DNA from 3 places in the Paenarthrobacter sp. 10N417 genome. Region 2 is predicted to be linked to each of the others. Evidence: riboswitches for the same ligand, from Rfam matches in the RefSeq annotation. Region 2 holds a riboswitch; each other region holds the start of a gene.
The links. Region 2 has a riboswitch for thiamine pyrophosphate ahead of thiO (glycine oxidase ThiO). Riboswitches for the same ligand answer to the same signal wherever they lie in the genome.
Positions count from the first base shown of each region.

Region 1 (6,567 bases), on a different contig from region 2:
TGAACCGGCTTGTTTATCCTTGACGGCCGAGCTGCCTGCCACGACATTCCATCGTTCGCTCATGGAGCCGCTGTTTGACGTGCGGAAGCAGCTTAAGGACGCCGACTACGAACGCGAATATTTCAGGCGTGCATTTTCGGCCGAAGCCAGCGGCCTTGACACGCCCGAAGCGCGCCGTTCCGCACGTCGCCTCCGGCTCCAGGCGCCTCCTTGGGAGGCGCCCCTGCACATTGTTCCTGGCGTTCCTACCCTTGTCCTGACAGGCGGGTGGGAGCCACTGTACGAAGAAATCGCCGGGTACCTGGAGGACACCGGTGCCCTCAGACGCGTAGCAGCGGGAGGGCACCGGCCCCAGGACTCGGTGGATGGAGACCGGATTATTCGCTCTTTCGTAGCCGATATTGTCCGGACGAGGTCAGTTAAGGTTTCCTGACGCTGCCCTCTTGGTGGAGGACATCCGGGTAGTGGGAAGCTGCAGCTCCGGCAGGTACACCTTGCCGCCCGACGCCAGGAATTCTTCGCTCTTTTCCCGCATGCCGTCGTATATCCCTGCAATGGCGGCCTGCGCGTCGGCGGAACCGAACTCGTCCCTGATGTCTTGGCTGATGCGCATCGAGCAGAATTTGGGTCCGCACATCGAGCAGAAGTGCGCCGTCTTGGCAGGTTCGGCCGGAAGTGTTTCGTCGTGGAAGGCTTCGGCGGTGACAGGGTCCAGGGACAACGCGAACTGGTCCCGCCAACGGAACTCGAACCTGGCCTTGGACAAAGCGTCGTCGCGTTCGTTTGCGCCCGGGTGTCCCTTGGCGAGGTCCGCTGCGTGCGCTGCGATCTTGTACGTGATCACACCGGTCTTCACATCATCCTTGTTCGGCAGTCCCAGGTGTTCCTTGGGCGTTACGTAGCAGAGCATGGCCGTGCCGTACCGTGCAATTTCCGTTGCGCCGATGGCCGAGGTGATGTGGTCATAGCCAGGAGCGACGTCCGTGACCAGCGGTCCCAAGGTGTAGAAGGGGGCACCTTTGCACAGTTCCTGTTGGCGCTCCACGTTCTCGCGGACCAAGTGGAAGGGAATGTGTCCGGGTCCTTCAACCATCACCTGCACATCGAATTCCCAAGCCCGCTGGGTCAGCTCTGCAAGCGTATCGAGCTCGGCGAACTGCGCGGCGTCGTTGGCGTCAGCCGTGGCACCGGGGCGCAATCCGTCGCCCAGGGAGAATGCGACGTCGTACTTGGCGAAGATTTCACAGAGCTCATCAAAATGCGTGTAGAGGAAGTTCTCCTCGTGGTGCGCCAAGCACCACCCGGCCATGATCGAGCCGCCACGGGAGACGATGCCTGTCACACGGTTTGCCGTCAAGGGCACGTAGCGCAGGAGCACCCCGGCGTGGATGGTCATGTAGTCAACGCCTTGTTCACACTGCTCTATTACGGTGTCCCGGAAGATTTCCCACGTGAGTTTGTTGGCTTCGCCGTTGACCTTCTCCAGGGCCTGGTAGATGGGCACGGTGCCGATCGGAACGGGGGAGTTGCGGATGATCCATTCGCGGGTTGTATGGATGTCGTCTCCGGTGGAGAGGTCCATGACGGTATCGGCACCCCACTGGGTTGCCCATTGCAGCTTGTCAACTTCCTCGGCGATGGAACTGGTGACGGCCGAGTTTCCGATGTTGGCGTTGATCTTGACCAGGAAGGCCTTGCCAATGATCATGGGCTCGGACTCGGGGTGGTTGATGTTGTTGGGGATGATGGCGCGCCCGGCAGCCACTTCGCTGCGGACCAGCTCAACGTCGCAGTTCTCCCTCAGCGCCACAAACTGCATTTCCGGCGTGACGATGCCTTGTTTGGCATAGTGCATCTGGGTGACGGTCTTACCTTCGACGGCGCGGCGGGGCACCGGTTGCGTTCCCTTCCATTCCTGGGATGCTGCGCCGCGGCGTACGGCTGATTTGCCGTCGTCGAGCAAGTTCCTCTCCCGTCCGGAGTATGCCTCGGTATCTCCTCGAGCTTCGATCCATCCGGTTCGGAACGGTTCAAGGCCCACCACGGGGTCACTGCCCGGTCCGGCAGTTCGGTACACCTGCAGTGGCTCGTTCGCCTCACCGTTGGGAGAGGGCTCCAGTGCAATCTCCGTGACGGGGACCCGGATGCCATGGGCGCGGTCTTCCAGCCAAGCCAACGAATGGGATTTCAGCGACTGTGTGACGGTTTCCGTCGTCTTTTCGCTGATGTTGGCCTGGTTTTCGGCAGGGCTGTGCTGTGTTTCGGTGGTGCTCAAAGGATTACTCACTTCCTTCGCCGGCATTACCCGGACAGGTTCAACGGTCGCAGACTGCTTCAGTCCGATCTCAGCCCCTGCAGGGGCCCCCGTGTGGTCGTAGACGAAGCTACCACAGCTCTGATCGGGGACACAGTCATCGTCGTAGCGCTTACTCATCCGGGAGGTTTGTGGCATATCGGCAGATTAGTCTTTTGGCATGGCCTACATCATCGAATTCACCGGTCCAGTGCTTGTGGCAGGCGACGATCAACGGCACGGGCTGTGGTCCGTTGATGGCAAACTCACGTTCGAACGTCCAGTCGCTGCGCCGGATTCCGTGCTGGATGGGTGGGTCCTTCCTGGTTTTGTGGACGCCCATTGCCACATTGGACTTGGGGTCGGCGGGGCGGTTGATGAGCAGACAACTCTTGCCCAAGCGCAGGCCGATCTGAAAGCCGGCACGTTGTTGATCCGTGACGCCGGCTCGCCAAGCGATACGCGTTGGGTTCAGCGCCGGGAGGATCTCCCACGGCTTCTTCGCGCCGGACGCCACATCGCCCGGAGCCGGCGTTACCTGCGTGGTTTGGGCCACGAAGTGGAGCCGGACGAACTCGTGGAGACAGCCCGCAAGGAAGCCCGGGACGGGGACGGTTGGGTGAAACTCGTGGGCGATTGGATCGATCGCGGGACGGGCGACCTCTCGGTTTCCTTCCCTCGGAACGTCGTGCGGGATGCGATTGCGGCCGCCCACGACGAAGGGGCCAGGGTGACGGCCCACTGCTTCGCTGAAGACACCATTGATGACATGCTCGACGCCGGGATTGACTGCATTGAACACGCCACAGGACTCTTGCCCCGGCATATTCCCCGTCTTGTGGAGCAGTCTGTCCCGATCGTTCCTACCTTGATTAACATCGCTACTTTTCCGGATATCGCAGCCCAGGCCGCGCCTAAATTTCCGGTCTATGCCGAGCACATGACCCGTCTTTGGGAACGACGCCGTGAAAGGGTGCTGGAGGCCTTTGAAGCCGGTGTGGGCATCTTTGCGGGAACGGATGCAGGGAGCGTGATCAAGCACGGCAGGATCGCTGACGAAATGAAGGAACTTTACGACGCCGGCCTGCCGCCCACCGCCGTCCTGGACGCCGCCACGTGGGGCGCACGGAAGTGGCTGGGAGCCGAGGGCCTCAGCGAAGGGGCAAGTGCCGACGTCGTGCTTTGCCGGGATGATCCGAGGAAGAACCTCGCAACTGTGGCGAGCCTGAAACATGTAGTCCTGCGCGGCAAGCCCGTCAGCTAGGAATAAATTGAAGCTTCAAGTAATTTAGATAAGTAGAACGTGCCGAAAGGCGGCCATCTATGAACCGGGAGCTTCACATGACGACGACATCCAGCCAGGACCTCCTTCCTGCCGAACTCAGCATGGGCACCGTCATGCTCAAGGTCGGCGATATGAGGGTAATGACTGACTACTATCAGCGTGCCCTGGGTTTGGAGACCGTGGCCGAGCAGGATGGTGGACTGTACCTGGGGCGTCTGGGTAAGCCAGTAGTCCATCTCGCTCCCGCTGCCGGCCTGCAGATTCCAGGCCGTGGGGAAGCCGGGCTTTTCCATACAGCCATCCTGTTCCAGGACCAGCCTTCCCTGGCGGCCACCATCGCCACGGCCGCAGAGTATGAGCCGCGCGCTTTTGTGGGCAGTGCCGACCATTTGGTGAGCGAAGCGTTCTACTTCACGGATCCGGAAGGCAACGGCATTGAGCTCTATTACGACAAGCCGCGCGATGTCTGGCAGTGGGATGGCAAGAATGTGGTGATGGACAATGTTGCCTTGCCGCCCCAGCGTTTCCTCCAGCAACACTTGAGTGAGGCTGCCGTGACTGGCCAGCGGAAAGCCGCTGCCGGCGTCGGGCACGTGCACCTTCAGGTAGGCGACGTGCAGACTGCCCAGGATTTTTATGTGGACACCCTGGGTTTTGAGAGGACTGCGGGCTGGCACGGGCAGGCGTTGTTTGTTTCTGCGGGCGGCTACCACCACCACATGGCGATGAACGTGTGGAACAGCCGCGGGGCCGGGCCCCGCAGGGATACCCTGGGCCTGGGCGAGGTCCTGATCGAAGTTCCGACTGCCGATGACGTCGCCGCACTGGCTGACCGGCTGAAAGTTGCGTCCGTGGCGAACCGCCATACGGGCCTGGAGTTGCAGTTCGAAGACCCTTGGCGCAACAAGCTGCGCGTGGCAGTGCGCTAAGCACCCTGGCGGGAAGCGCCCTCGCGCTGGCTTCCGAATGCAGGGGCCGGGACTGCACTAGGCTGGGCATTGACGGTATTCGCCCCTGGGCCGTTGCCGCCGCCCCGTCAGCACGAACGAATGAGAGCACTCTCCATGGGCTTTGCCGAAATTTTTGTAGCCACCCACGATGAAGCACTCAAGAGGGCAGCTGCCTTGGATCGGGGCGCTGACGTCACCGGACCCGCCGTCAGGATCGATGGCATCACCGACTTTGAGGTCGAGCAACTGGGGGACCTTGCGGGCAAAGCCGTCCACGCTGCCGGTGCAGACTATGAGCTGGCGCTGGTGGATGTCACCAGCGACGCCCTCCTTGGCGTTCCGGAAGCGATGGTGAGGGCGCTTGCCGAGCTGCTGACGTATGAAAGCGAAGGCGACGGGAACGTTCTTGACGACGTCGCTGCGGCGTGGGCAGCTCAGGACGACATGCCTTTTGGCGCGGACGAATCGCGTCAATACGTGCAGCAGTTGGCCTCCTTGGCCACTGACGTGGAACAGGCGGAGCGGTCAGGGCTCTACGTCTGGTCTGTCTGACCGTTGGGTCCGGGAGTGGCGAAAGTCGTAATTACTTCCGGCATCTGGCACAATGGTCAGGTACTTGATTGGCGCGGCCCCTCTCTCCGTGCCCAAATCTTGTCCTTTGGAACCCCTTAGTATGGCCCGCCCCACGGGTGCAGAACGTCGGGTTCAACCCCGTTTCAGAAACAGGAGTGACCACAAAAGTGGCCGTAAAGATTCGCCTTAAGCGCTTCGGTAAGATGCGCGCACCGTACTACCGCATCGTCGTCATGGATGCCCGCGCCAAGCGCGATGGCCGTGCCATTGAAGAAATCGGCAAGTACCACCCCACCGAAGAGCCGTCGTACATCGAGGTCGCTTCCGAGCGCGCCCAGTACTGGCTTTCCGTTGGCGCCCAGCCGACCGAGCAGGTTGCCGCGATCCTCAAGATCACCGGTGACTGGCAGAAGTTCAAGGGCCTGCCGGGCCAGGAAGGCACCCTGAAGACCAAAGCTCCGAAGGAAGCCTTCGTAGCCCCGGAGAAGGGTTCCGTCATCATTCCGGAAGCCATCACCAAGAAGGCCAAGAAGGACGAAGCCGAAGCTCCGGCCGAGGCTGAAGCAGAGACCACCGAGGCTGAGTAAATTGCTGGCAGAAGCGCTCGAGCACTTGGTCCGTGGGATCGTTGACAGCCCTGAGGATGTGAAGGTCAGTGCCAGGAACAACCGCCGCGGGGAATCCCTTGAGGTGCGTGTTCACCAGGAGGACCTCGGCCGGGTGATCGGCCGTCAGGGACGCACCGCACGTGCATTGCGCACTGTGGTTGCAGCCTTGGCAGGTGGCGAGCAGGTCAGGGTCGACGTCGTCGACACCGATCGTCGCCGATAACGCGCTCAGCAATACTTGTCTTAGATCCGGCCCCTTCACCGAATATGGTGGAGGGGCCGGATTGCTTTATCGATCATTTCACTTCCGTTGCTGCCTGGCAGCGCGGGCACAACGAGAATTCAGAGGAACCCATGCAGCTCCAGGTGGCCCGGATCGGCAAACCCCATGGCATACGCGGCGAGGTGACGGTGCAAGTACTCACCGATGCCCCCTCCGAGCGCTTTGTCGCCGGAACCGAGTTCGTCGTGGAGCCGGCCTCTGCTGGCCCGCTGACTATCCGCAGCGCGAGATGGAACAAAGACATCCTGCTGCTGGGTTTTGAAGAGATCGCGGACCGCAACGCCGCTGAGGCCATCCGCGGTGCGAAGCTTTTCATCGAAACCGAAGAACTCGATGACGAAGACGACGAGGAAGGCTGGTATGAGCACGAACTCGTTGGGCTGGAGGCGCGGGTTGGCTCACAGGTTGTGGGCAAGGTGGCCGCGCTGACCACACTGCCGGTTCAGGACCTGTTGACGGTCAAGACGGAGGAAGGGAAGGAAATTCTGGTTCCCTTCGTCGATGAAATCGTGCCTGAGGTCAACATCGAGGACGGGTTCATTCTCATCACTCCGCCTGCCGGTCTCTTCGAAATC
Region 1 is NZ_JBFTIL010000008.1:39,746-46,312, forward strand. It holds gene AC1DCM_RS12125 (alpha/beta fold hydrolase) at 1-433, shown strand, start outside; gene thiC (phosphomethylpyrimidine synthase ThiC) at 416-2,275, opposite strand; TPP riboswitch at 2,271-2,378, opposite strand; gene AC1DCM_RS12135 (amidohydrolase family protein) at 2,475-3,557, shown strand; gene AC1DCM_RS12140 (VOC family protein) at 3,635-4,507, shown strand; gene AC1DCM_RS12145 (hypothetical protein) at 4,628-5,080, shown strand; gene rpsP (30S ribosomal protein S16) at 5,269-5,688, shown strand; gene AC1DCM_RS12155 (RNA-binding protein) at 5,690-5,932, shown strand; gene rimM (ribosome maturation factor RimM) at 6,064-6,567, shown strand, end outside.
Region 1: another riboswitch for thiamine pyrophosphate. It lies ahead of thiC (phosphomethylpyrimidine synthase ThiC); the one in region 2 lies ahead of thiO (glycine oxidase ThiO).

Region 2 (6,567 bases):
AGGTCTGGCGCACGGCCGGCGTACCTGCGATGAGTGTTTCCACGTCCGGCAGGAAGCCGAGGTCCAGCATTTCGTCGGCCTCGTCCAGGATCACCATTTTGACGTTTTTCAGGCTGAGGTGCTTCTGCTTGTAGAGGTCAATCAAACGGCCTGGCGTGCCAACAACTACCTCGACACCCTTCTGCAGGGCGTCAACCTGTGGCTCGTAGGCGCGGCCACCATAGATCGTGGCGATGCGGGCGTTGCGTTTACGCGATGCCGTCTGGAGATCATTAGCCACCTGTACCGCAAGCTCACGCGTAGGAACGATGACCAGGGCCTGCGGTGCGCCGGGGACGGCCAGCTTGGCGTAGCCGGGGTCATCCCGGCCTTCCACGCGCTGCAATGCCGGAATGCCGAAACCGAGGGTCTTGCCTGTACCGGTCTTGGCCTGGCCGATGATGTCGTGGCCGCTGAGGGCTACGGGCAGCGTCATGGCCTGAATGGGGAAGGGGTGGGTAATGCCGGCGTCGGCGAGGGATTCGACGATGTCGGCGCGGACGTTGTAGTCAGCGAACGTTTTCTCTTCGATCTCGTGGGGCGTCTCATCAGAGATGATCGTTTCCTCGGGCTCGATGGATTCGGTGCCGGTGGCGTCCGTCAGGACTTCATGGGTGTGCAATTCACTCACAGGGAGTTTCCTTATTCATTTGGGCATTGGCGCTGCATGCTCAACGGGTGGCGGAGCCGTACCGGAGCACGAACGGGCGCGCAAGCTAATCCAGTGGAAGCCGATCGCGGGCTATCTAAGTACTGGCACTGGTGACCAGCGGGCACATCTCAAGATCGCGTAGGGGCGGGCTTGTTGAGTTCAAAAATTAACTGAATCAACGACCGGGCATCCATTACTACAGGGTCAGTCTATCCTCTGGGAGCCCTAAAGCCCGGATCGGCGGCAGTTCGGGTGCTGCGGGGCTTCACGGGAGCAGGGTAAAACGGATCTCGCGGCTGGCGATATCGGCCTTCAGGAGTTGCACCCGAACCTTGGTGCCTGACTCCAGTTCGCCGTCACACCGGGCTGTCACGGCGGGTTCAGCGATCTGGATGATGCCGAAGGGCCCATTGCCGTTTCCGTTTCCCCTTCCATTGCCATTGGTGGTCCCATTGGACGGCTTGGAACCGGAGATGACCACTGCATCGAACTCCTCGCCGATGTGGTTCGCGACGAGTGCAGCTTCCACGGTGTCCATGGCCAGACGCTCAAGCCGCCCGGCCAGTTGGTCGGATGACGCCATGATCTCAGGCAGGGATGGAAGTGCTTCCCGCGCCCACGCCGGGATCTGGTGGCCGTTGCTGAGGGCCTCGCAGATCACCAGGACAAAGCGGTCGATGAGTCGGCGCAAAGGGGCAGTGGTGTGAGCATAGGGTGCGCCGATGGCTGACTGGATGACGTTTGGGGGAAGCTCACCATCGAAAGGCGTGTAGCCTGCGCCGCGGAACAGCGTGCCTGCCGAGTGCAGGATGGCAAGCTGTTTGGGATCCGAAGCGTCAAGTGTCCGAAGGTACTCACCGTAGGTAACCTCGCCGTCCCACGGTTTCCCCAGAGCCTTGGTCTGGCGCTTGAAATGGAGCAGCGACCGTTCATCCGGCGCCGGCATGGTGCGCAGGATGCCCACTTTTCCGTCGAGCATCAGTTGGGCCGCTGCCATCCCGGTCATGAGGGATATCTGCGCGTTCCAGTCCTCCACCGGCAGGGAGGGCGCGGCCACAATCCTGTAGCCCCCGCCGCCGGTCGCCTGGACGATTTCCTGCTCCGGCATGTTCAGGTTGGCGCCACCGCGCAGCCGTTCCAGTTCCACCCGCTTCAGGCCAACCTCCTTGAGGAGCTTCAGGACCGTTGGGGCTGTGCCGGCATCGATCTGTTCCTGGGCACCCTTGTAACTGAGCTTGGCGCGGCTGCGGACAGTGCCACGGGCCACCGACGTAGCGGACACCTCCGCATTGTGGTCGAGTTCGAAGTCCCACACGAAGGCGCTGCAGTCCTGACCAGCCAACAGGCTTCCGGCGTTCTCGCTGATCACTTCCGGGTGCAGGGGGATCCTCCCGTCAGGAGCGTAGAACGTTTGTCCCCGTTGCCGCGTCTCTGCATCGAGCGCCCCGCCGGGAGCAACAAAGGATGGCACGTCGGCGATTGCGTAGAGGACTTTGTAGCCGTCGCCGGCCCGTTCAATGAATACGGCCTGGTCCAGATCGGTGGACGTGGCTGGATCGATGGTCACGAACGGAATGTCCCTGAGGTCACGCTCTGGCAGTGTGTGTTTTTCTACTGCTTTCCTGGCTTCCGCCACGGCTTCGGCCGGATACTCGCCTGGGAGCTCCAGTTCGGTCCGAAGGGCTGCAAATGCCTCTGCGAGCTGGTCCGACGAGTCGTCGACGTTGGGCGAAATCCGATGATGTGACACGAAAATCAGGTTAGCCCGAAATCGCTGGATAGTCTTGGACCATGAGCACTTCCTTGGACGATAATGCTCGCGTCCAGCGCCTCTCTTCGGAGCTGCTGGGAGCCATGGCGTACGGCGAGCTCTCGGCGTTTGGCCGGCTGTCTTTCGACTCCCGGTACGCTCCCACCCTGCACGACAGGGCAGTGTTGGCAAAGATTGCCGTTGGGGCTTACGGAAACTTTGCCTTGATCAGCAGCCGGCTCTCGGAGATGGGACTCGATGCCGAAGAGGCCATGCTTCCGTTCCAGCGCTCGTTTGACCACTTCCATGAGCGAACAAAGCCGGCGGACTGGTTTGAATCAGTCATGAAGGCCTATGTGATCGACACCGTGTCATCGGACTTTTACCGCATGGTCGCTTCGTACCTCGACGGCGGGACGCAACTCTTTGTCCAGAAGGTGGCCTCCGCCGACCAAGCCACGGAAGTATTACGCGTCCTCCTGCGCAGGGCCTTGGCTGATGATCCTCGCCTGGCATCGCGACTGGCTTTGTGGGGCCGCCGCCTCGTCGGTGAAGCGCTGACCCAGGCCCAACGCGTGGGCATGGAACATCCTCACTTGGGACCGCTGCTCAAGGGCGGCGGGGATGCCCGCACTGCAGTCAAGGCCCTTACCGCTGAACTTGCCGAGCGGCATGGCCGACGGATGTCCGGGCTCGGGCTCACGGCTTAAGAGACTTTCGCATATCCTCGGCTGCCGCCAGGGCGCCGGCGGTGATTATCCGGCGTCGAGCGCTTCCAGCAGAGTCTTTGCCGCCGCCGTCGGATCCTCCGCCTCAGTAATGGCCCGCACCACGACGATCCGGCTCGCTCCCGCAGCCACCACCTGTTCAATGTTGGTGAGGTCGATGCCGCCAATCGCGAACCAGGGGAGGAGGACGCCACCTACGGTCTCCGCATCCGCGCGCATTACGGCTTCTGCGGCATATGTGACCAGATCCAGCCCGACTGCTTCACGGCCGGGCTTCGTGGGCGTTGCCCACACCGGACCAACACAGAAATAATCCAGTCCGCTCCTGCCGGGGGAGGCAGCTATAGCGGCGTCAACCTGTTCCGGCGTATGGGTGGAAAGGCCGATCACGGTGCGGTCGTGGAGGAGGTGCCGTGCGGCGGGCAGGGGGATGTCCTTTTGCCCGATATGGAACACCGGAGCCCCGGAAATACTGGCAACATCGGCGCGGTCATTGACGGCCCACAGCCGTCCGTGCCGTTGGGCGACGTTGTGCAGAACCTCCAGTACCTCAAGCTCCTCAGCGGCCTCGAGCGTCTTGTCGCGAAGCTGGATGATGTCAACGCCGCCCTCAAACGCGGCGTCGACGAAGTCTTCGAAATCGCCTTGGCGTTTGCGGGCATCAGTGCACAAGTAAAGGCGGGCAGTGGTGTGGACATCATGCTGGGTCATGGAAACCAGAGTAGTTCCTCTAAACTGGGCACGTACTGCGGGAGCCGTGACAGCGTCATATGACCGTCCGGCTGAGAGGGCTTCAGCGCCGACCGCTTGACCTGATCCGGCTAGTACCGGCGTAGGGAAGGAAACACATGGCAGAATCCGGCCAAACCCCCTTGCAGGCAGACGTTGCAGTGATTGGTGGCGGCATCGTTGGCCTTGGCATCGCCCACGAAGCGCGCCGCCAGGGCCGCTCGGTGGTCCTCATTGATCCCACCCCCGCGGCCGGTGCGACGTTTGCTGCCGCGGGGATGCTGGCTCCGGTCAGCGAACTCCACTACCAGGAGGAACACCTCCTGGAACTCATGCTGGAATCCTCCCAACTGTGGCCCGCTTTCATCCGGGGCGTCCATGGCGGCGAATCAGCCACCGGATACCGCACGACGCCGACAATCGCCGTTGGTGCCGACGCCGCCGACCGCCGCGCCCTCGCAGACCTCCGCACAGTCCAGCAGGCCGCGGGCCTGCACGTGGAGCCATTGTCATTGCGGGAGGCGCGCCAACGTGAGCCTTTGCTGAGTCCACAGATTTCCTGTGCCTTCGACATACCGGCCGATCACCAAGTGGACCCGCGGCGGCTTGCACGATGCCTCATGGAAGGGTTGGCAGCCCACGGACCAGGTGACGCAACGTGGGTTTCCGGAGCGGAGGACGGTTTCGCCCTGCCGTTCCACGCATCCCGTTTGCTCTGGGATGGGGACCGCGTCTCCGGGGTTGAACTGGCTTCTGGCGCAGTCGAGGCCTCGGAAACTGTGATCGCCTGCGGGCTGGACGCGGCCAGGATCGGTAATCTCCCCGAAGGTCTCAGTCTGCCCCTGCGGCCCGTTTACGGCGACATCCTCAGGCTGCGCGTCCCCCACCACCTCCAGCCCCTCCTCACATCCACCATCCGGGGTATTGTCCGCGGGGTGCCCGTTTACATCGTGCCCCGGGACGATGGCACCGTGGTGATTGGAGCCACCCAGCGCGAGGACGGACTATCCGCCTCCACCAATGCAGTCTCCGCCGGAGGCGTCTACCAACTCCTGCGGGACGCCCAAATCCTGGTGCCTGCGGTGGCGGAGTTGGAACTGCTGGAAGTGACAGCCCGCGCACGGCCCGGCACTCCGGACAACGCACCATTACTGGGACGCGTTGCCGGGCGCGCGGGCACCATCGACGGTCTCGTAATCGCAACCGGGTTCTTCCGCCATGGCGTCCTGTTGACGCCTGTGGCCGCCAGAATCGTCGGCGGGCTGATCAGCGGGTCAGCCGATCCCCGATGGTCCAACTTCACCCCTGATCGATTTACGGCAACGCCGGATCACCGCCTCCAACCAGCAACCAAGGACACACCATGAACATCAAACTCAATGGCTCCGTTCATGCCGTGGCGGATGACGCATCCGTCAGCACGCTCGTCAGCGCCATCACAGGCCGCATCCTGGACCACCGCGGACAGGCGGCCGACGGCGGCAAGCTGGGTGTCGCCGTCGCACGCAATTCCGAGGTAGTGCCGCGCAGCCAGTGGGCCGCGACTGCGCTCGCCGATGGAGACGAACTCGAACTCGTAACCGCAGTCCAGGGAGGCTGAAAAAATGACAGTAGCAAAATCTGACATCCGCACAGATGCTTTGGTGATCGACGGCGTCGAATTCGGCTCCCGCCTGATCATGGGTACCGGTGGTGCACCGAGTCTTGACGGGTTGGGAGCAGCCCTTCTGGCTTCAGGAACGGAACTGACCACTGTGGCAATGCGCAGGTACTCACCGGCCGAGACAGGCTCACTGTTTCAACTCCTGCTGGATCACAACATTCGGGTCCTGCCCAACACCGCTGGCTGTTTTACTGCCAAAGACGCAGTGATGACCGCGGAGCTCGCCCGGGAGGCGCTGGAGACAGACTGGGTGAAGCTGGAAGTCATCGCCGATGAGCACACACTTCTTCCGGATGCGGTGGAACTCGTGGAGGCCACCGAACAGCTGGTGAACCGCGGCTTCAAGGTCTTCGCGTACACCAATGATGACCCTGTCCTGGCGCTGCGCCTGGAAAACCTGGGTGCCGCAGCAGTCATGCCCCTCGGCTCGCCTATTGGTACAGGGCTGGGCATCCTGAACCCGCACAACATCGAACTGATAGTGTCCCGGGCCTCTGTCCCGGTAGTGCTCGACGCCGGCATTGGAACCGCGTCCGATGCCGCGCTCGCCATGGAACTGGGATGCGATGCTGTCCTGCTGGCAACAGCCGTGACCCGTGCGCAGAACCCCGTGCAGATGGGTGAAGCCTTCAAACACGCAGTGATCGCCGGTAGGCTGGCCAAGCAGGCTGGCCGAATCCCGCGCCGGGAGCACGCCCTCGCGTCATCGGCCATGGAAGGCCGGGCAGAGTTCCTCTAAATGCAGAGTTCCTCTCAATGAAGGAGCAGTGGTGGCTGACAGGAAAGAGCCATTGACCCAGATCGCCGTGGAGACCGCCCTCAAGGGCCTTCCGGACTGGAAGCTCCAGGACGGCCTCGTGACGGTATTCAAAACCTCGACGGCGGCCGACGCCCTGGCGCTTATCGCCGCCATTGGCCGGATCGCCGAGGAACAGAACCACCACCCGGATCTTGACTGGCGTTACAACAGGGTGTTCTTGCGCTACGTTTCCCATGACGCAGGCGG
Region 2 is NZ_JBFTIL010000007.1:183,377-189,943, forward strand. It holds gene AC1DCM_RS10875 (DEAD/DEAH box helicase) at 1-670, opposite strand, end outside; gene AC1DCM_RS10880 (RNB domain-containing ribonuclease) at 957-2,441, opposite strand; gene AC1DCM_RS10885 (ferritin-like fold-containing protein) at 2,483-3,151, shown strand; gene thiE (thiamine phosphate synthase) at 3,197-3,880, opposite strand; TPP riboswitch at 3,908-4,025, shown strand; gene thiO (glycine oxidase ThiO) at 4,018-5,265, shown strand; gene thiS (sulfur carrier protein ThiS) at 5,262-5,498, shown strand; gene AC1DCM_RS10905 (thiazole synthase) at 5,503-6,300, shown strand; gene AC1DCM_RS10910 (4a-hydroxytetrahydrobiopterin dehydratase) at 6,332-6,567, shown strand, end outside.

Region 3 (6,567 bases), on a different contig from region 2:
GTCACGTCGCGTCGTCGTCGCCGTCGCCGCAGGGGTGACCAGGATCTCGAACTGACGGGCGGCTCTGACGATGACCCGCCCAACACGGTGACCCGTGTCCGCGCGCCCCGCCCGATCACTGAGACGGCCCCGTCAAACCGCGTTACCAGCGTTAAGGGTTCCACCAGGCTTGAGGCCAAGAAGCAGCGCCGCCGCGAATCCCGCGAGACCGGACGTCGCCGCCAGGTGATTACCGAGGCTGAGTTCCTTGCCCGCCGCGAGTCCGTGGATCGCCAGATGATCGTCCGCCAGCGCGACGACAGAATTCAGATCGCGGTCCTTGAAGACGGCGTCTTGGCCGAGCACTTTGTGTCCAAGACCCAGCAGGACTCCCTCATTGGCAACGTGTATCTGGGCAAGGTCCAGAATGTTCTGCCTTCCATGGAGGCTGCTTTTGTTGACATCGGACGTGGCCGTAACGCCGTGCTGTATGCCGGTGAAGTGAACTGGGACGCAGTGAACCTTGAGGGCCAGCCGCGCCGGATCGAGAATGCGCTGAAGTCCGGTGATTCCGTCCTGGTGCAGGTCACCAAGGACCCGGTTGGACACAAGGGTGCCCGCCTCACCAGCCAGATCTCCCTCCCGGGCCGCTACCTTGTGTACGTGCCGGGCGGTTCCATGACCGGTATCTCGCGCAAACTTCCTGACGTCGAACGCAACCGCCTCAAGCGCATCCTCAAGGATCGATTGCCGGAGAACGCCGGCGTCATTGTGCGCACAGCCGCTGAAGGTGCTTCCGAGGAAGAACTGACGCACGATATCAACCGTCTGCGCGCGCAGTGGGAAGGCATTGAAGGGCAGGCGTCCTCCACGAAGGTGCTGGCTCCGGAACTGCTTTACGGCGAACCGGACCTCACCATCAAGGTTGTCCGGGATGTCTTCAACGAAGACTTCTCCAAGTTGATCGTTTCCGGGGACGACGCCTGGGACACCATCGAGGCTTACGTTACGTACGTGGCTCCCGATCTGGTGGGCCGCCTTGAGAAGTGGACCAAGGACCAGGACATTTTTGCTGCCTGGCGGATCGACGAACAGATCCACAAGGCGCTGGAACGCAAGGTTTTCCTTCCGTCTGGTGGTTCCCTTGTCATCGATCGCACCGAAGCCATGACCGTGGTGGATGTTAATACAGGCAAGTTCACCGGCAGCGGTGGAAACCTGGAAGAAACCGTGACCAAGAACAACCTTGAAGCAGCCGAGGAAGTTGTTCGCCAGCTACGCCTGCGCGATATTGGTGGCATCATCGTCATCGACTTCATTGACATGGTCCTCGAATCGAACCGTGACCTGGTGCTCCGCCGAATGGTGGAATGCCTGGGTCGTGACCGCACCAAACACCAAGTGGCCGAAGTGACATCGCTGGGCCTGGTGCAGATGACGCGCAAACGCATGGGCACCGGCCTGCTCGAGGTATTCGGTGAGCAGTGCGAGCACTGTGCCGGACGGGGTGTCGTCACCCATGATGAGCCGGTGGAGCACCGACGCGCCAACGTCGTTGCTGCCGAGCATCACCGCCCGCACGTCGAACCCCAACAGCCTGCTGCACGCACTGATCGTAAGCGCCGCCGTGGCAAGGGTGGGGGACCGGCAATGGCCGAAGTGCCTCCTGCAGTCCACAGCACGCCGGCCGCCCCCGCAGCTCCTGCGACCACGGAGTCCGTGGACCCGGTCCGCCAGGCGAAGGCTGAGGCGACCAGGGCAGCTCTTGCCACGATCGCCGCTGCAGCACATGCCGCCCACCTGCACGATGACGAGGTTCACCGCGCGGAGGAGCAGGCCCGTGCAGCAGGCCAGCAGGGTCACACCGATGGATCTGCCCCTGAGGCTGCAACCGGCGAGGCTGGCGTTCCGGCTGCACCTGATACGGCCAGTCATGAGGCTGCGGTTCGGGAAGCGCGCGCCACTCCTGTTCTGCGTTTCGGTGGCGAAGAAGTGGCTCTTCCGTTTGTGGAACATCATGAGGAACCAACTGCTGGCAAGCCGGCCATGAGCCTGGACCTGCTGGCCGAGGCGTTCTCGCACCTCGGTGCCCCGCCGTCTGCGGAGGAAGAGGCCACGGCTTCGGTTTCCGAACCTGCGGCTGCTGCCGCCGTTTCCCCTGCCAGTGCTTCTGCTGGCACTACCGATGAGCACGATCATTCGTCGCGTGCCCGTGGTCGTCGTGGCCGGAGGAACCGCAGTGCCAGCAGGGCGCAGGGTGCCGCAAACGAAACCAGTGTGGAACACCACGAGGTAACTGCTGCTGCCGCTGGCGGATCTGCCCATGAGGCCAAGGCGCCGGCAGCGGAAGAGCCGGCCAAAAAGAAGGTAGCGGACGAACCCATCATCCTTGGGGTGGGAGTTCCCGCTTCAGAGCTGTAAGCAGGGCAACCAGTCACTAAGCAACCAAAGAGTCCCGCAGCATCCGTTTACGGCGGATACTGCGGGGCTCTTTCGTTGCCCGCCAGTCACATCGATTCCCCGAAGCTGTCCGGTTCCCGGGGCGAGGGGCTTCCGGGCTACGCTAGGAAACTGACACGGGGTGCCGGGCACGGGCCAGGCTGAGATCCAGACCCGTTGAACCTGTCCGGTTAGCACCGGCGAAGGGATGTCCACCATGGCTTCATCGTCGAATTCCGCTGTCTACCCTGTCTGCGCCGCGGGTATGGGAGCAGTCCCGGCCCGGCCACATCCGAGGGTGCTCAGCATTGCCGGCTCGGATCCTTCTGGCGGCGCCGGAATCCAGGCAGACTTGAAGAGCATCGCAGCGCACGGGGGCTATGGCATGGCTGCCATCACGGCTTTGACGGCCCAGAACACGTTGGGCGTCAGTGCAGTCCATGTTCCGCCCGTCGAGTTCCTGCGTCAGCAACTGGACGCGATCAGCAGCGATATTGAGATTGATGCGGTCAAGATCGGGATGTTGGGTGATGCGGCCGTCATCGACGAAGTCCGCAGTTGGCTCGAAGAGGTGCGTCCCGCCGTCGTGGTCCTTGACCCGGTGATGGTTGCCACCAGCGGCGACCGCCTTCTGCGGGAGACCGCCGAAATTGCGCTGCGCAGCCTCCTGCCGTTGGCGGATCTCGTCACCCCAAACCTTCCCGAGCTGGCGATGTTGCTGGGGGAGCCCGAAGCCCCCGACTGGGCTACGGCGCTTGACCAGGGTAAACGCCTGGCTGCTGAGTGTGGAACGACGGTTTTGGTAAAGGGCGGCCACTTGGCAGGAAACGACTGTCCCGATGCGCTGGTCAATACGAGCGGTTTGCTGCGACAGGACGTCATCGAGGTGCCTGGGCCCCGCGTTGATACCAGGAACAGCCACGGAACGGGGTGCTCGCTCTCCTCGGCGTTGGCCACGGTCCAAGCCCGCACCGGCGACTGGGAGGCGTCTCTCCGCGAGGTAAAGCCGTGGCTGCTGCAGGCCCTCGCGGCGGCCGACGGGCTGAAGGTGGGTAAGGGTAGCGGGCCGGTCCACCACTTCCACCACATGGAGCCAGCGCTGAATCCTGCCGGGAAATCCGGCGACTTTGCCGCGCGGCTGTGGGCCGAAGCTGCGCCGGAATTGGATGCGATTTACGGTCTCGCCTTCATCCAGGGCCTGCAGTCAGGCCGGCTCCCGGAGCCCGAGTTCAACTACTACCTGGCCCAGGACGCCATTTACCTGAACGGCTACTCGCGGGTTTTGGCGCGCGCAGGTGCACTTGCCCCCACTGAAGAAGAGCAGCTCTTCTGGGCGAAGTCATCGCAACTCTGCCTTGAAGTGGAGTCCGAGCTCCATCGGAACTGGCTGAGCACGCGCTCGGCCTCAACACAGACCGGACCCGTGACAAGGTCGTACGTGGACCACCTGCTGGCCACATCAGCCTCCGGCAGTTACGCCGTGTTGCTGGCGGCAATCCTGCCCTGCTACTGGCTGTATGCGGAGGTAGGGCAGCAACTTCACGCGGGGTATGTCCAAGCAGGCGCTCCCAGCGACCACCCTTACGCCGAGTGGTTGAAGACGTACGCGGACGAGGAGTTTGCTGCCGCAACCCGGAAGGCGATCGACTTTACCGATGCCGCCGCAATTTTCGCCTCCGCGCAGGAACGCGAGGCCATGGTAGAGGCCTTCGCACAGTCTTGCCGCTACGAGACAGCCTTCTTTGATGCACCCAGGCTCTTCGCCTGAGCAGGGTTTCCGAGGTTGCCTTCTGGGGCAATTCCACAAAACTCCAGCGCGTCGTCGGCCAAATCGCAGTATTCCTCCACAAACCCTGTAGGCTGTATGGGCACGGTGCCGGGAGAGTCCGTTACAACTGGTGATGCAAGTCACCCGATAGCCTCCGGACGCGGCCTCATTTGCAGCTGAAGGTCAAACTAGCGTAATCTTGATCTTCGGTGCTTACGCCAACACTTGGGTTATGCCCCTTGGAATTGTTCATGGGATGACTCGCGGGCTTCGATCTGAAGTCCACGGCGTTGAGGCACAGCGCGAACCAAGCCTGATTCCGGTTAAGGTTCCGCACGCAAATTTAGTAAGAAACGTCGAGAGAAGTGAGTACCCAAGTGGTGTACGCGATTGTCCGCGCAGGCGGCCGCCAAGAAAAAGTTTCCGTTGGAGACTACGTAACGCTTAACCGCGTCCCCGGTGGAGCCGGCAGCACGCTTGAGCTGCCCGCCTTGCTCCTGGTTGACGGCGACAAGGTCACGTCCGCTGCTGCGGACCTGGCCAAGGTCACGGTCACGGCTGAGATCCTTGAGGACCTTCGCGGTCCCAAGATCGTCATCCAGAAGTTCAAGAACAAGACCGGCTACAAGAAGCGCCAGGGTCACCGTCAGGAACTGACCAAGATCAAGATCACGAGCATCAAGTAACTTCGGTTACTCTGTTCAGATTTTCAGTTTCCCCAGAAATTTAGAGGCAGGCATTTCACATGGCACACAAAAAAGGCGCGAGCTCCACTCGCAACGGTCGTGACTCCAACGCACAGCGCCTCGGCGTCAAGCGGTTCGGTGGCCAGGTAGTTTCCGCAGGCGAGATCATCGTTCGCCAGCGTGGAACCCACTTCCACCCCGGTGCAGGCGTCGGCCGCGGTGGCGACGACACCCTGTTCGCACTCGAGGCCGGTGCGGTTGAGTTTGGTACTCGCCGCGGCCGTCGCGTAGTGAACATCGTTGCTGCTGCAGCTGCAGAGTAACAACAAGTTCTGAACCGGTGGAGCGGGCCAAACGGCCCGCTCCACCGTTCTTTTAACCGCATTACAATCGATTAGGGCGTCTATGGCGCTCTGATTTATGCAACAGCGCTGGCAACAGCAAGAGGAGATTCACGTGGCGAGCTTTGTAGACCGGGTAGTCCTGCACGTATCCGGCGGAACCGGCGGCCACGGCTGTGTCTCTGTTAAGCGCGAAAAGTTCAAGCCACTCGGCGGACCCGACGGCGGCAATGGTGGCAATGGTGGAGACGTCATCCTCCGGGTGTCCGCGCAGACCACCACCCTGCTGGACTACCACCATGCCCCCCACCGCCATGCCACCAACGGTGGCCCCGGCATGGGCGATTGGCGCGGCGGCAAGAACGGCGAAACCTTGATCCTTCCCGTGCCGGACGGCACTGTGGTGAAGACCAAGGACGGCGAAGTCCTGGCCGACCTTGTTGGCGAGGGCACGGAGTATGTTGCGGCTGCAGGTGGCCAGGGAGGCCTCGGAAACGCCTCACTTTCCTCCCAGAAACGCCGTGCGCCCGGCTTTGCGCTGCTTGGCATCGAGGGCGAATCCAGCGACATCGTCCTGGAGCTGAAGTCCATCGCCGATATCGCCTTGGTCGGATTTCCGTCCGCAGGAAAATCCAGCCTCATTGCAGCGATGTCAGCTGCCCGGCCCAAGATTGCCGATTACCCGTTCACCACCCTCATTCCCAACCTTGGCGTCGTCCAGGCTGGCGACATCCGCTTCACCATCGCCGATGTGCCCGGACTGATCGAGGGCGCCAGCGAGGGCAAGGGCCTTGGCCACAACTTCCTGCGCCACGTCGAGCGCTGCGCAGCCCTGGTTCACGTCCTGGACTGCGGAACTTTGGAATCGGACCGTGATCCCCTCTCCGATTTGGCCATCATCGAGGCGGAACTGGAAAAGTACGCCGTTGACATGAGCTATGCCGGCGTCGACGGCGAAGTTGTGCCGTTGAACGAACGTCCCAAGCTTGTTGTCCTGAACAAGGTGGACCTCCCGGACGGCAAGGACATGGCTGAGTTCGTTCGTCCGGAACTCGAATCACGCGGCTACCGGGTCTTCGAAGTCTCGGCCACCAGCCATGAAGGCCTGCGCCAGCTTGGTTTCGCCATGGCGGAGATCGTCAAGGCTGCACGGGACGCCGTTGAGACTGCGCCTCCCAAGGTTGCCCCGCCTGTCCTTCGTCCCCGCGCCGTCAACGAGAGCGGATTCCGGATCCGCCGCGAGGAGAAGAACCTCGAGCCGTTGTTCCGCGTCCTCGGCGAGAAGCCTGTCCGCTGGGTCAAGCAGACCGACTTCACCAATGAGGAAGCCATCGGCTACCTGGCTGATCGCCTG
Region 3 is NZ_JBFTIL010000024.1:51,152-57,718, forward strand. It holds gene AC1DCM_RS22640 (Rne/Rng family ribonuclease) at 1-2,400, shown strand, start outside; TPP riboswitch at 2,547-2,644, shown strand; gene AC1DCM_RS22645 (bifunctional hydroxymethylpyrimidine kinase/phosphomethylpyrimidine kinase) at 2,636-4,186, shown strand; gene rplU (50S ribosomal protein L21) at 4,564-4,872, shown strand; gene rpmA (50S ribosomal protein L27) at 4,932-5,195, shown strand; gene obgE (GTPase ObgE) at 5,329-6,567, shown strand, end outside.
Region 3: another riboswitch for thiamine pyrophosphate. It lies ahead of AC1DCM_RS22645 (bifunctional hydroxymethylpyrimidine kinase/phosphomethylpyrimidine kinase); the one in region 2 lies ahead of thiO (glycine oxidase ThiO).